2 linked regions of the Actinopolymorpha singaporensis genome follow. The protein of the gene in region 2 interacts with the protein of the main gene of each other region in a pairwise test. Links are inferred from orthologs where the notes say so. Each region holds a gene or a part of one and is shown on either strand. Other genes may lie near its edges.

Region 1 (2,952 bases), 2.7 Mb from region 2 along the record:
GCACCCACGTCGAGGTGGGCCAGCAGCTCACGCACGGTACGCCCGACCCGCAGGACGTGCTCCGCGTCCTGGGTATGCGCGCCGTCCAGCAGCACCTCGTGGACGAGGTCCAGGAGGTCTACCGCTCGCAGGGTGTGGCAATCCACGACAAGCACATCGAGACGATCGTCCGGCAGATGCTGCGACGGGTCACCGTGATCGAGTCGGGCGACTCCGAACTCCTTCCCGGCGAGCTGGCCGAGCGGATCCGGTTCGAGGAGGAGAACCGTCGCGTCGTCGCCGAAGGCGGCACGCCGGCCTCCGGTCGTCCGGTGCTCATGGGTATCACCAAGGCGTCGCTTGCGACCGACTCGTGGCTGTCGGCCGCGTCCTTCCAGGAGACCACCAAGGTCCTCACGGAGGCCGCGATCAACGGCAAGAGCGACTCGCTGCGGGGTCTGAAGGAGAACGTCATCATCGGAAAGCTCATCCCGGCTGGTACCGGCATGGACCGTTACCGCAACATCCGGGTGGAGCCGACCGAGGAGGCGAAGGCAGCGATGTACTCCATGGTGGGCTACGAGGGCTACGACGCCGACTACTCGTTCGGCGCGGGCTCCGGCGAAGCGGTCCGCCTGGAGGACTTCGACTTCGGCGGCTACACCAGCTGACCCGTTCGAGCTGTCCGGCCCGGCCGAGGGCCGGGTCGGACAGCTCGGGTCCGTGTTTCGTCGAGGTCTCGGCCCCGTTTCGGCGGGGTTTGGTCCCAATGCGCAGCAGCAGAATCGCCAGTACGACGCCGCGGGCGGCGTCCGGGCTCTCCTGAAGGGCCGGACGGCCGCCCGCGACGACTGACAGACGCACTGATTGCCGAGTAGCCCGCCCGGTCGACAAGCTGAGCCGCCCGCCCGCCGGTCAGTGCAGGTCCTGCCCCAGTCCGTCCGTCCGGCTGACGAGAAGGGGCCGGTCGGCTCGGCGCGGCGGGCGGCGCGTAGCATTCCCCGGGTGTGTAGGGTGTGCGACGGGGCCGGGAACGATCCGTTTTGACCTTCGAGGGTCATGCGGGTAATGTTCGACGTCGTGCCTGGCTGTAGCTGGGCATTCATGTGTGCCCTTGACGGGCGTGCGTGAGGTCTTCAGATCCCGTCGTTCGAGATGATCTCGGCGACTGGGCTCCGCGGCGACACACCCGACCGCGGGGGTCGCGCGGTGAGCCAGGAGACGTCGCCGCCGCGAAGACAGTCACACCGGAGAACAGTCCACCGAGCAGAAGAGGGAACGACGCGGTGCCCACGATCCAGCAGTTGGTCCGCAAGGGCCGCAAGGACAAGGTGTCCAAGAACAAGACGCCGGCGCTCAAGGGTTCGCCCCAGCGGCGCGGCGTGTGCATGCGCGTCTACACCACCACCCCTCGTAAGCCCAACTCCGCTCTGCGCAAGGTCGCCCGTGTGCGGCTGACCAGCCAGATCGAGGTCACGGCCTACATCCCCGGCGTCGGCCACAACCTCCAGGAGCACTCGATGGTGCTCGTGCGCGGTGGTCGGGTGGCGGACCTCCCCGGTGTGCGTTACAAGATCGTCCGCGGCTCCCTCGACACCCAGGGTGTGAAGGGTCGCAAGCAGGCCCGCAGCCTCTACGGCGCCAAGAAGGAGAAGAGCTAATGCCGCGCAAGGGTCCGGCTCCGAAGCGTCAGCCGATCGTCGACCCGGTCTACGCGTCGCCGCTGGTGAGTCAGCTGATCAACAAGATCCTCCGGAGCGGCAAGAAGCAGCTCGCGCAGCGCATCGTCTACACCGCGCTCGAGGGTTGCCGCGAGAAGACCGGCACCGACCCGGTGATCACCCTCAAGCGCGCGCTTGACAACGTGAAGCCGGCGCTCGAGGTCAAGAGCCGCCGCGTCGGCGGTGCGACCTACCAGGTGCCGATCGAGGTCCGCCCGGGCCGCTCGACGACGCTGGCGCTGCGCTGGCTGGTGAGCTACTCCCAGTCCCGCCGCGAGAAGGCCATGTCCGAGCGGCTGATGAACGAGATCCTGGACGCCTCCAACGGGCTCGGCGCGAGCGTCAAGCGTCGCGAGGACACCCACAAGATGGCGGAGTCCAACAAGGCGTTCGCGCACTACCGCTGGTAGACCAGGCGCCTGCTATGGGCAGGACACGCCGACACCGGCCGCACCTGCTCCCATCTGCCGACTGAACTACCGAGACCCGAGAGAACCGACTGCCTGATGGCGACCAACCTTCGCACCGTTGATCTGGCCAAGGTCCGCAACATCGGAATCATGGCCCACATCGACGCGGGCAAGACCACCACCACCGAACGAATCCTGTTCTACACCGGTATCACGTACAAGATCGGTGAAGTCCACGAGGGCGCTGCCGTCATGGACTGGATGGAGCAGGAGCAGGAGCGCGGCATCACGATCACGTCCGCCGCGACCACCTGCCACTGGAAAGACAACACGATCACGATCATCGACACCCCGGGCCACGTCGACTTCACCGTCGAGGTGGAGCGCAACCTCCGGGTGCTCGACGGTGCGGTCGCGGTGTTCGACGGCGTCGCCGGCGTCGAGCCACAGTCGGAGACGGTGTGGCGGCAGGCCGACCGGTACAAGGTCCCGCGGATCTGCTTCGTCAACAAGCTGGACCGTGTGGGCGCCGAGTTCCACCGCTGCGTCGACATGATCGTCAGCCGGCTCAACGCCACCCCCGCGGTGCTGCAGCTCCCGCTTGGTGCCGAGGCCGACTTCATCGGGGTCATCGACCTCGTGGAGCAGCGTGCCCTCACCTGGCGCGGCGAGACGCAGAAGGGCGAGGACTACGCGGTCGAGGAGATCCCGGCGTCCCACCAGGAGGCCGCGGCAGCCTGGCGTGACCGGCTGATCGAGACCGTCGCCGAGGCCGACGACGAGATCATGGAGCTCTACCTCGAGGGCGAGGAGCCTTCGGTGGAGCAGCTCAAGGCGGCGAT
Region 2 (8,056 bases):
TGGCGGAGATCATGTTGCCCCAGCGATCGACGACGTCCACGTGGCAGGTGTCGCCGCGGGTACGGCCGGTGAGGTCGACGGTGGGTTCGCCGGTGTCGCCGGTCCCGCGTCCGCCGGCCGGGGCGGTCCGTTCCGGGTCGGCGTGCGCTGCCGGCAGCCTCGGCGTACGTCCCTCAGGCGAGCCGGGGCGCAGGTCGCCCGAAGCCCGGTCGCCCACGAGCGCGGCGCGTTCGGTGGCGTACTCCCTGGACAGCAGCGCCGGCAGCGGGGAGTCGGGCAGGTCGCCGTACCACGCCTCCCGGTCGGCCAGGGCGAGCTTGAGCACCTCCGCCGTCAGGTGGACGCCGAGTTCACCGCTGCCGTCTGTGCTGTCGATGTCGGCCGTGGCGTCCAGCGCGTCCAGCAGGGCCAGCGACTGCAGCAGGACCGGCCCCTGACCCCACGCCCGGGTCTTGGCCACGGTCAGGCCGTTCCACTCCAAAGTCGCGGGTTCCTCCCAGGACGCCGACCAGGAGGCGAGGTCGTCACCGGTGAGCACGCCGGCGTGGTCGGCGCCGCTTGCGTCGCGGTGCGCCTGCCGGGAGAACGCCGCCACCTCCTCGGCCACGAACCCCTCCCGCCAGGCCCGGCGGGCGGCGTCGATCTGGGCCTCCCGGCCGGTGCCGGCGGCCTCGCCCTCGGCGGCCAGCCGCTCCAGGGTGCCGGCGTACGCCGGGTTGGCGAACATCGCGTTCGGCGCCGGTGGCTTTCCGTCGCGCAGCCACAGCGCCGCCGAGGTGGGCCAGTGTTCGGCGAACAACCGCTCGACCGTGGCGATCGTCGTCACCGCGCCGGACACCAGCGGATGACCCGCGCGGGCGTACCCGATCGCCGGCTCGAGCACGTCGCGCAGCCGCCAGGTGCCGTGGTCGCGGAGCAGCAGCAGCCAGGCGTCCACCGCTCCGGGGACGGTGGCCGCCAGCGGCCCGGAGCCGGGGACCAGGTCCAGGCCCAGGTCGCGGAAGTGCTCGATGGTGGCGCCCGCCGGTGCCGGTCCCTGCCCGTTCAGGACCCTGGGCGCGGGGTCGCCGGCGGTGGCCACCACGGCGGGGACCTCACCGCCCGGGCCGTTCAGGTGCGGCTCGACCACGTGCAGGACGAAGCCGGCGCAGGCGGCCGCGTCGAAGGCGTTGCCGCCGCGTTCGAGCACGCTCATGGCGCTCTGCGACGCCAGCCAGTGCGTGGACGCGACCATGCCGAAGGTGCCCCGGAGGGTCGGGCGGGTGGTGAACGTCATGAACCGTCCTCGTCGTCGAAGGAGGAAGCCGGCCGGCGGTCTCGGGCACGGCGACGCAGACGTGCGGGCGCGACCGGCGGTGCGCCCGACCCTAACGCGTGTACGCCGTCCGGCGGCCGCGATGCCGGTCCCGGCACCGCCGATCGCCGGCCGACGGGGAGTGCGGACAGCGGGTGCGGGCGGCAGGTGCGAACGGCAGCCCGGTTGTCGGTGCCCGCTGGCACCATCCCGGCATGACAGTGAGCGCGGTGATCTTCGACTGGGGCGGCACTCTCACGCCCTGGCACACGGTCGACCTGCACGACCAGTGGCGGCACTACGCCCGGGCCTACGACCCGGCGCACGGCGACGAGGTGTCGGCAGCGCTGCGGGCGGCCGAGGACGAGGCCTGGCGGCGGTCCAGGGAGGAGCACCGCGCGACCGCGTTCGACACGATCGTCCGGGCGGCCGGGCTGGAGCCGTCCGGTCCGGCGCACCAGCGCGGGGTCGAGGCCTATCGCGCCTGGTGGGAGCCGCACACCCTGTCCGACCCGGACGCCGCACCGCTGTTCCGGGCGCTGCGTGAGCGGGGAATCCGGGTCGGCGTGCTGTCCAACACCGTCTGGCCACGCGACGACCACGAACTCGTCTTCGCCCGCGACGGGCTGCTCGACCTCATCGACGGAGCCGTCTACACCAGCGAGATCGCACACACCAAGCCACACCCGGAGGCGTTCCGCGCCGCCATGGCGGCCGTCGGCGTCGACCGCCCGGAGCACTGCGTCTTCGTCGGCGACCGGCTCTTCGACGACATCCACGGTGCGCGCTCGGCGGGGATGCGGGCCGTCCACGTGCCGCACAGCGAGATTCCCGCCCTGCAGCGTGGGCACACCGACGGCGAGCCGGACGCGGTGGTCCAGCGACTGGCCGACATCCTCCCGCTCGTGGACGGCTGGCGATCCGGGTCGGCTACCGCTGCTGAGCCGACCCGGCCAGCCGTTACCGGTCGCGGCGGTTGAACCCCGCCGTCCGGTAGCGATGCCATTGCGCTCAGCACACACCTCGGGCCGATGTCCTGGGCCACGGCTCAGGAGGAGATCGGCCGACGCCGATGACAGTCGTACGGGGAGGACCCGCCATGCCCGAGATCGACCGCCGCGGTTTCGTCGGAGGCCTGGGCGGCCTCGCTGCCGGCGCCTCGCTGCTGGCCACTGCGCGCCCCGCGCCCCCGGGTGCGGCCGCCGAGCCGGTGTTCCACTACGACCTGACGCACCTGTACACCCTCGACCTGGCCGATCCGGAGCAGGCTGCCCGGGCGTACGACGAACTCCACTTCGTGTCCACCCTGCAGGGCATCGTCAACCGCGACCATCCCCGGCTCTACGTTCATTTTGTCGACCACAGCGAGTTCGGCACCAAGGACATCGACGACTACTGGCTCGCCGTACTACGCCGGGACGGAGGCCTGCTCGCCGACCGGCCGCTTCGCCACCTCGGCACCCTCGAGGATCTGGTCACGACCTTCCGCCGCTCGCTCCGAGGCGCGGTGGTGTGGGACCCGAACGTGCCGGCCACCTCCGACGTCGCGTCGACGGTGGCGGGCGCCCGCGACCTGGTGGCCGTTCGGTACGACCCCTCACCGGACTCGCTGTACACCCGTTACGTCGGCATCCGCGACGCGGCCGACGGACCACTGCGGTTGCCGGCCGTCGTACGACTCGTACGCGACGACGGGAGCTCGCTGTTCACCGGCCGGGGGCCGATTCCCGGCACCCGGCGCGAGTCGACCGGCAGCGCCAAGTGCGACGCGTACGTCTGGGCGGTCGAGCACTATCTCCGCACCGGGCGGTCCACTCCTGATCTCGGCTACTACCTCGACGGCTACTGGCTATGCCGGCCTCAGGGCAAGCTGCAGCAGGCCCTGCTCACCAACCACGACTACCTCGTCAGCCGGCGCGGGTTCTTCTTCGACCTGCTGCCCTGGGACGACGAGGCTCCTGTCGACGATCCGAACCAGCCCGTCGGCACCGACCAGGCCACGCTGGAGGAGATCCTGCGGGTGGCCTACGAGCGGGCGGGCGGAGCGATGGTCCCGGTGCACGGGTTCGTCCCGTGGGGCTACAAGTACACGACGGTCGACCCGGCCGGCGGGCACCACGAACCGGTGGCCACCGAGTGGCGCTTCGTGCAGGTCGCCTCCGCCTACAACGCCTACCTCGACGCCGACGCGGAGAACCTCGACGCGATGGCCAACGCCTCGGTGTTCCGGCACGCCCCGCTGCGGTCGGCCTACCCGCAACGCCCGCGCCCGACCACCGCGGACCTGCGGGCCCGCGGCTTCGTCGACGCGTCGGGTGCGGTGGCCCCGCGCCGCTACGTGATGTTCTACGTGGGCGACTACGACTCGGCCGCCTGGCTGTACCAGGTGATGCCCTATGTCTGGGACGACGCCGCCCGCGGCAAGGTCCCGCTCAACTGGGCGTTCAATCCCAACCTCGCCGAGCGGATGCCGGTGGCGCTGGACCTCGCGCGGCGGACGGCGACCTCGGCCGACACGTTCGTGGCCGGTGACAGCGGCGCTGGTTACGTCAACCCGGGCATGCTGGCCGAGCCGCGCGAGTTCTCCGGCCTGCCGTCGGGCGTCGCCGCGTGGAGGCGGCACTGCCGGCCGCGCTACGCCCGATGGGACCTCACCGTGACCGGCTTCGTGATCGACGGCTACGCGCCGGGCATGGACGCCGAGACCAGGGCGGCGTACGCCGACTTCTCACCCGACGGGTTCGCCGCGCAGAAGATCGAACCCATGGGACTCGTCGGCACCACCCCCTTCGTCCGGATGGGCCCCGACCTGCCGCGCGCCGACCCGGCGACCGCGGCCCGGGCTCTACGGGACGCGCTCGACGGCGACCTGGCCGGGCCGCCCGCGGCGCCTCGGTTCCTTTGTGTGCGCACCATCCTGGAAAGCCCCTCGTGGCACCGCGAGGTGGTGGACATGGTGCTCGCGCAGGCGCGGGAGGCGGCGGTGGAGCTCGTGGACGCGCACACCTTCTACGCGCTGGTTCGGCAACACCTCGGCTGAGCACGCGGCGACCGTGCCGGGTTCGCTACCGCTGTCGACTACCGGCGCCGGAGACGCGGCGGGACGCCGACGGCGACGCCGGACGCGTGGGCGTAGGCGCCGCACCGGGCGGATGGGCGACACCGGGGAACGCCACCTGGTCGGCGCCCCACTCCAGGCGCCGGCGGGCGCAGTCGGCGAGCAGGTCGGCGCCAATGGTGCGCACGCTCGACGTGGTCGCGGCAGCCACCAGGTCGGCGAACACGCCGGCGCATCCGTCCTCGAGGTACGCCGCGAGCCGCCGGGCGCTCCTGCCACCGGTCACCTGGAACGGCAGCCGGTAGCCCGCGTCGCCGGCGACCGGTGTGGCGTGCCGTGCACGCACCAGCGTCCGCAGGCGTTCCCGCAGCTCGCGGTACAGCTCGATCGTGCTCTCGCCCCGGCTCCGGTCGTCCGAACCCAGCTGGGGCGTCAGCACGCCGTACCCCCAGATCGCGGCGTGCACACCGGCCAGCGCTTCCTGCAGGCCGGCGACCTCACGGTCACTCATCGGTCAGCCTCCCCGGAGGCGGCGTCGAACTCCTCGCACCCGCCGAACTCGTCGAGCGTCGTCGAAACATCTAAGAGCTCCCCGCGCCCAGCGTCAGCACGTGGGCCGACTCGCAGGCACCGATCGAGGCCAGGATCCGGGCGTGCTCGGGATCGCGCACCACCCGGACGTTGGTCCGGCGCGCGGCGGTGGCGGCCTTCTCCAGAGCGAGCAGGGCGGTGACCGAGTCTCCGCCCGCGTCGGGGACGACCGGGGAGGTCGGCCCGGGACTCGCGGTGCGGCCCGGGGTCGGGGACGGACTGGCCGTGGACCCGCCGGCACGCCGGGTCAGCGCGGTGATTGCGGCGAGGTGTTCCTCGTGCCGCCGGACATATCCCGACAGCTGCTTTCGCAGGTCGGGGTGCTTGGCCACGGTCGCGGCATAGGCGGCCAGCAACGCCCGCTCCTCGGTCAGCGCCGAGGTGAGCACCGGAAGATCCGGGTCGGGCGTGGGCGCCGCATCCAAGCCGTGTCCGGCGCCCCTGGACGACCCGGGCCCGGTGTCGTGGCCGGTCGTGCAGGCCGCGAGAAGGCCTCCGGTCAGGCCGAGGACGCCGGCTCCCAGGGTCGTCCGCAGGACTCCACGCCGGGTCGGCGACACCTCGGCGAACGCCGGAGACGGCGGAGGCGCAGGGGACGAAGCGTTGGTGGGCGCGTTCACGAGCGTGACGTTACCCGAGCGAATTCGGGCCTCGGCGCGTTACGTCCCCCTTCTCCGACCTGGGGAATTCCGGCCCGCCGGAGCCCTCCGCCGCGGAGATCGAACGGCGCTCCGGCGCGGCGCGCGGCGCCGTTTGAAGGGCAATTCCGGTGCCGGGTACGCTGACCACGCCGAGGCCGGGTCGAGGTGACCGCAGGACACTCCGGTCGGCCCTCGGTTCGCACCAGTTCGCACCAGGTCCGCACCAGTCGGCGGGGCGGCCGGGCCGGCAACCAGGTGGTCGCGACGGCGCCGCTCACCGCGGCACCCGACACCGGGTGGCACCGCGCCCGCACCGACCGCACAACTAGAGAGGGAGGCACCCGTGGCAAGCGGCGCTGCTGCTCGTGACCAGGTGGCCGACCTCCTCGCGCCGGTGCTCGCCCAGTCCGGACTCGACCTGGAGTCCGTCGACCTCACCCCTGCCGGCCGCCGTACCGTCCTGCGGATCGTGGTGGACGCCGACGGCGGCGTCACTCTGGACCAGCTGGCCGACATCTCGCGCACCGTGGCGAAGCTGCTCGACGCCGGCGACGTGATGGGTGCGGGTTCCTACACCCTCGAGGTGACCTCGCGGGGCGTCGACCGCCCGCTGACCGAACCCCGTCACTGGCGGCGCAACGTCGGCCGCCTGGTCAAGGTGGTGCACGCCGACGGCAGCCAGCTGCTCGGGCGGGTCACCGCGGCCGACGAGCGGAGTGCCGAGCTGGACGTCGACGGAACCCCCCACCAGGTCGAATACGCCCGGGTGGCCAAGGCGCGGGTGCAGGTCGAGTTCGCGAAGATGGCGCCGGCCGACGACGCCGAGTCCGGCGAGGAGCTCGACGACACCGACCTTCCGGACGACGACGACAACCACGACAACCACGACAGCGACGACACGTACGACAGGTACGACGGCACGGACAAGGAGGGATAGGTCCATGGACATCGACATGGCGGTCCTGCGCGCCCTGGAGCGCGAGAAGGACGTCCCTCTGGAGGCCGTCTGCGAGGCGATCGAACAGGCACTGCTCATCGCCTACCAGCGGACCGAGGGAGCCCAGCAGCACGCCCGGGTCGAACTCGACCGCAAGAGCGGGCACGTGACGGTCTACGCCACCGAGCTCGACGACGAGGGCAAGCCGGCGCGGGAGTGGGACGACACCCCGACGGGCTTCGGCCGGATCGCCACCACCACGGCGAAACAGGTCATCCTGCAGCGGCTGCGCGACGCCGAGGAAGACCACATGTTCGGCGAGTTCGTCGGCAAGGAGGGCGACATCCTCTCCGGGGTGATCCAGCAGGGCAAGGACCCCCGGCTGGTCTACGTCAACCTCGGCCGGGTGGAGGGCGTGCTGCCGCCCCAGGAACAGGTGCCGGGTGAGCGCTACAACCACGGCGACCGGATCAAGTGCTTCGTGGTGGCCGTCCGCAAGGGCTTCCGCGGCCCGCAGATCACCCTGTCCCGCACGCACCCGAACCTCGTCCGGAAGCTGTTCGCGCTGGAGGTTCCCGAGATCGCCGACGAAACCGTCGAGATCAGGGGGATCGCCCGCGAGGCCGGTCACCGCACCAAGGTCGCGGTGCACTCCCGCAACCCGTCGGTCAACGCCAAGGGTGCCTGCATCGGCCCGGTGGGTTCGCGCGTACGCAACGTCATGAACGAGCTGCACGGTGAGAAGATCGACATCGTCGACTGGTCGGAGGACCCGGCGGAGTACGTCAAGCAGGCCTTGTCGCCGGCGCGGGTGCGCAGCGTCGAGGTCGTCGACGCCGCGGCCAGGTCGGCTCGGGTGGTCGTGCCCGACTACCAGCTCAGCCTCGCCATCGGACGCGAGGGCCAGAACGCCCGGCTCGCCGCCAGGCTGACCGGCTGGCGGATCGACATCCGGTCCGACACGGCCGAGGCCGAGCCGGCACCGGGCACCACTGCCGCGGGCGAGGGCTCTGCCGAGCCGCCGAACCCGGCCGGCGCGGGCGCGGTCGGCGACCAGCAGGCCGGCGACCAGCAGTAGGTAGGCTCGTTCCGGAAGGGGCCGGCACACCACCGACCAGGAGGCGGCACCGAGGTCGGCGTCGGCCCGTCCGGCACCAGACTGGTCCGACCCCTGCTGACCAGGCGAATCCGGGAGATCCGGCCGGAATCGGACCCTTCTCCGATCCGGATCAAGAGATCCAGCGCTCGCCGAGTCCGGCGGTCTGGGTACACTCTCACGAGGTGGGTCGTACAGGTCTGGAACCAAACACGCGTCCGCACGTGGTGCGCACGTGTGTGGGGTGTCGGCAACGTACGGCAAAGTCTGACCTGCTCCGGGTCGTCCTCGCACGTGACGAGACCGCCACACGGTTGGTCGCGGACGTCACCGGCCACGCGCCGGGGCGTGGGGCGCATCTGCATCCCACGAGAGAATGCCTCGGACTCGCCGAACGCCGACGAGCGTTCGCGCGCGCCCTGCGTGCGCGAACCCCGAT

What was found. The genes of interacting proteins can lie anywhere in the genome.
Region 1: the proteins of rimP (region 2) and rpsL interact in binary tests that used the Escherichia coli proteins (3 or more experiments, as listed by UniProt). The link is inferred for Actinopolymorpha singaporensis from one-to-one orthologs.

The regions. Positions count from the first base shown.
Region 1 is NZ_LT629732.1:2,958,657-2,961,608, forward strand. It holds rpsL (30S ribosomal protein S12), read left to right. Parts: upstream 1-1,265; coding sequence 1,266-1,640; downstream 1,641-2,952. Other genes in the region: BLU27_RS13440 (DNA-directed RNA polymerase subunit beta'), read left to right, coding at 1-650; rpsG (30S ribosomal protein S7), read left to right, coding at 1,640-2,110; fusA (elongation factor G), read left to right, coding at 2,207-2,952. UniProt on the Escherichia coli protein: With S4 and S5 plays an important role in translational accuracy. Interacts with and stabilizes bases of the 16S rRNA that are involved in tRNA selection in the A site and with the mRNA backbone.
Region 2 is NZ_LT629732.1:5,699,399-5,707,454, reverse strand. The notes cover bases 4,814-7,724. They hold rimP (ribosome maturation factor RimP), read left to right. Parts: upstream 4,814-5,927; coding sequence 5,928-6,521; downstream 6,522-7,724. Other genes in these bases: nusA (transcription termination factor NusA), read left to right, coding at 6,526-7,599; BLU27_RS25485 (ferritin-like domain-containing protein), read right to left, coding at 4,934-5,563; BLU27_RS25490 (ferritin-like domain-containing protein), read right to left, coding at 4,814-4,863. In the rest of the region: BLU27_RS25505 (gamma-glutamyltransferase family protein), read right to left, coding at 1-1,276; BLU27_RS25500 (HAD family hydrolase), read left to right, coding at 1,510-2,274; BLU27_RS25495 (GxGYxYP domain-containing protein), read left to right, coding at 2,394-4,334; more of BLU27_RS25490, read right to left, coding at 4,360-4,813; BLU27_RS25470 (YlxR family protein), read left to right, coding at 7,803-8,056.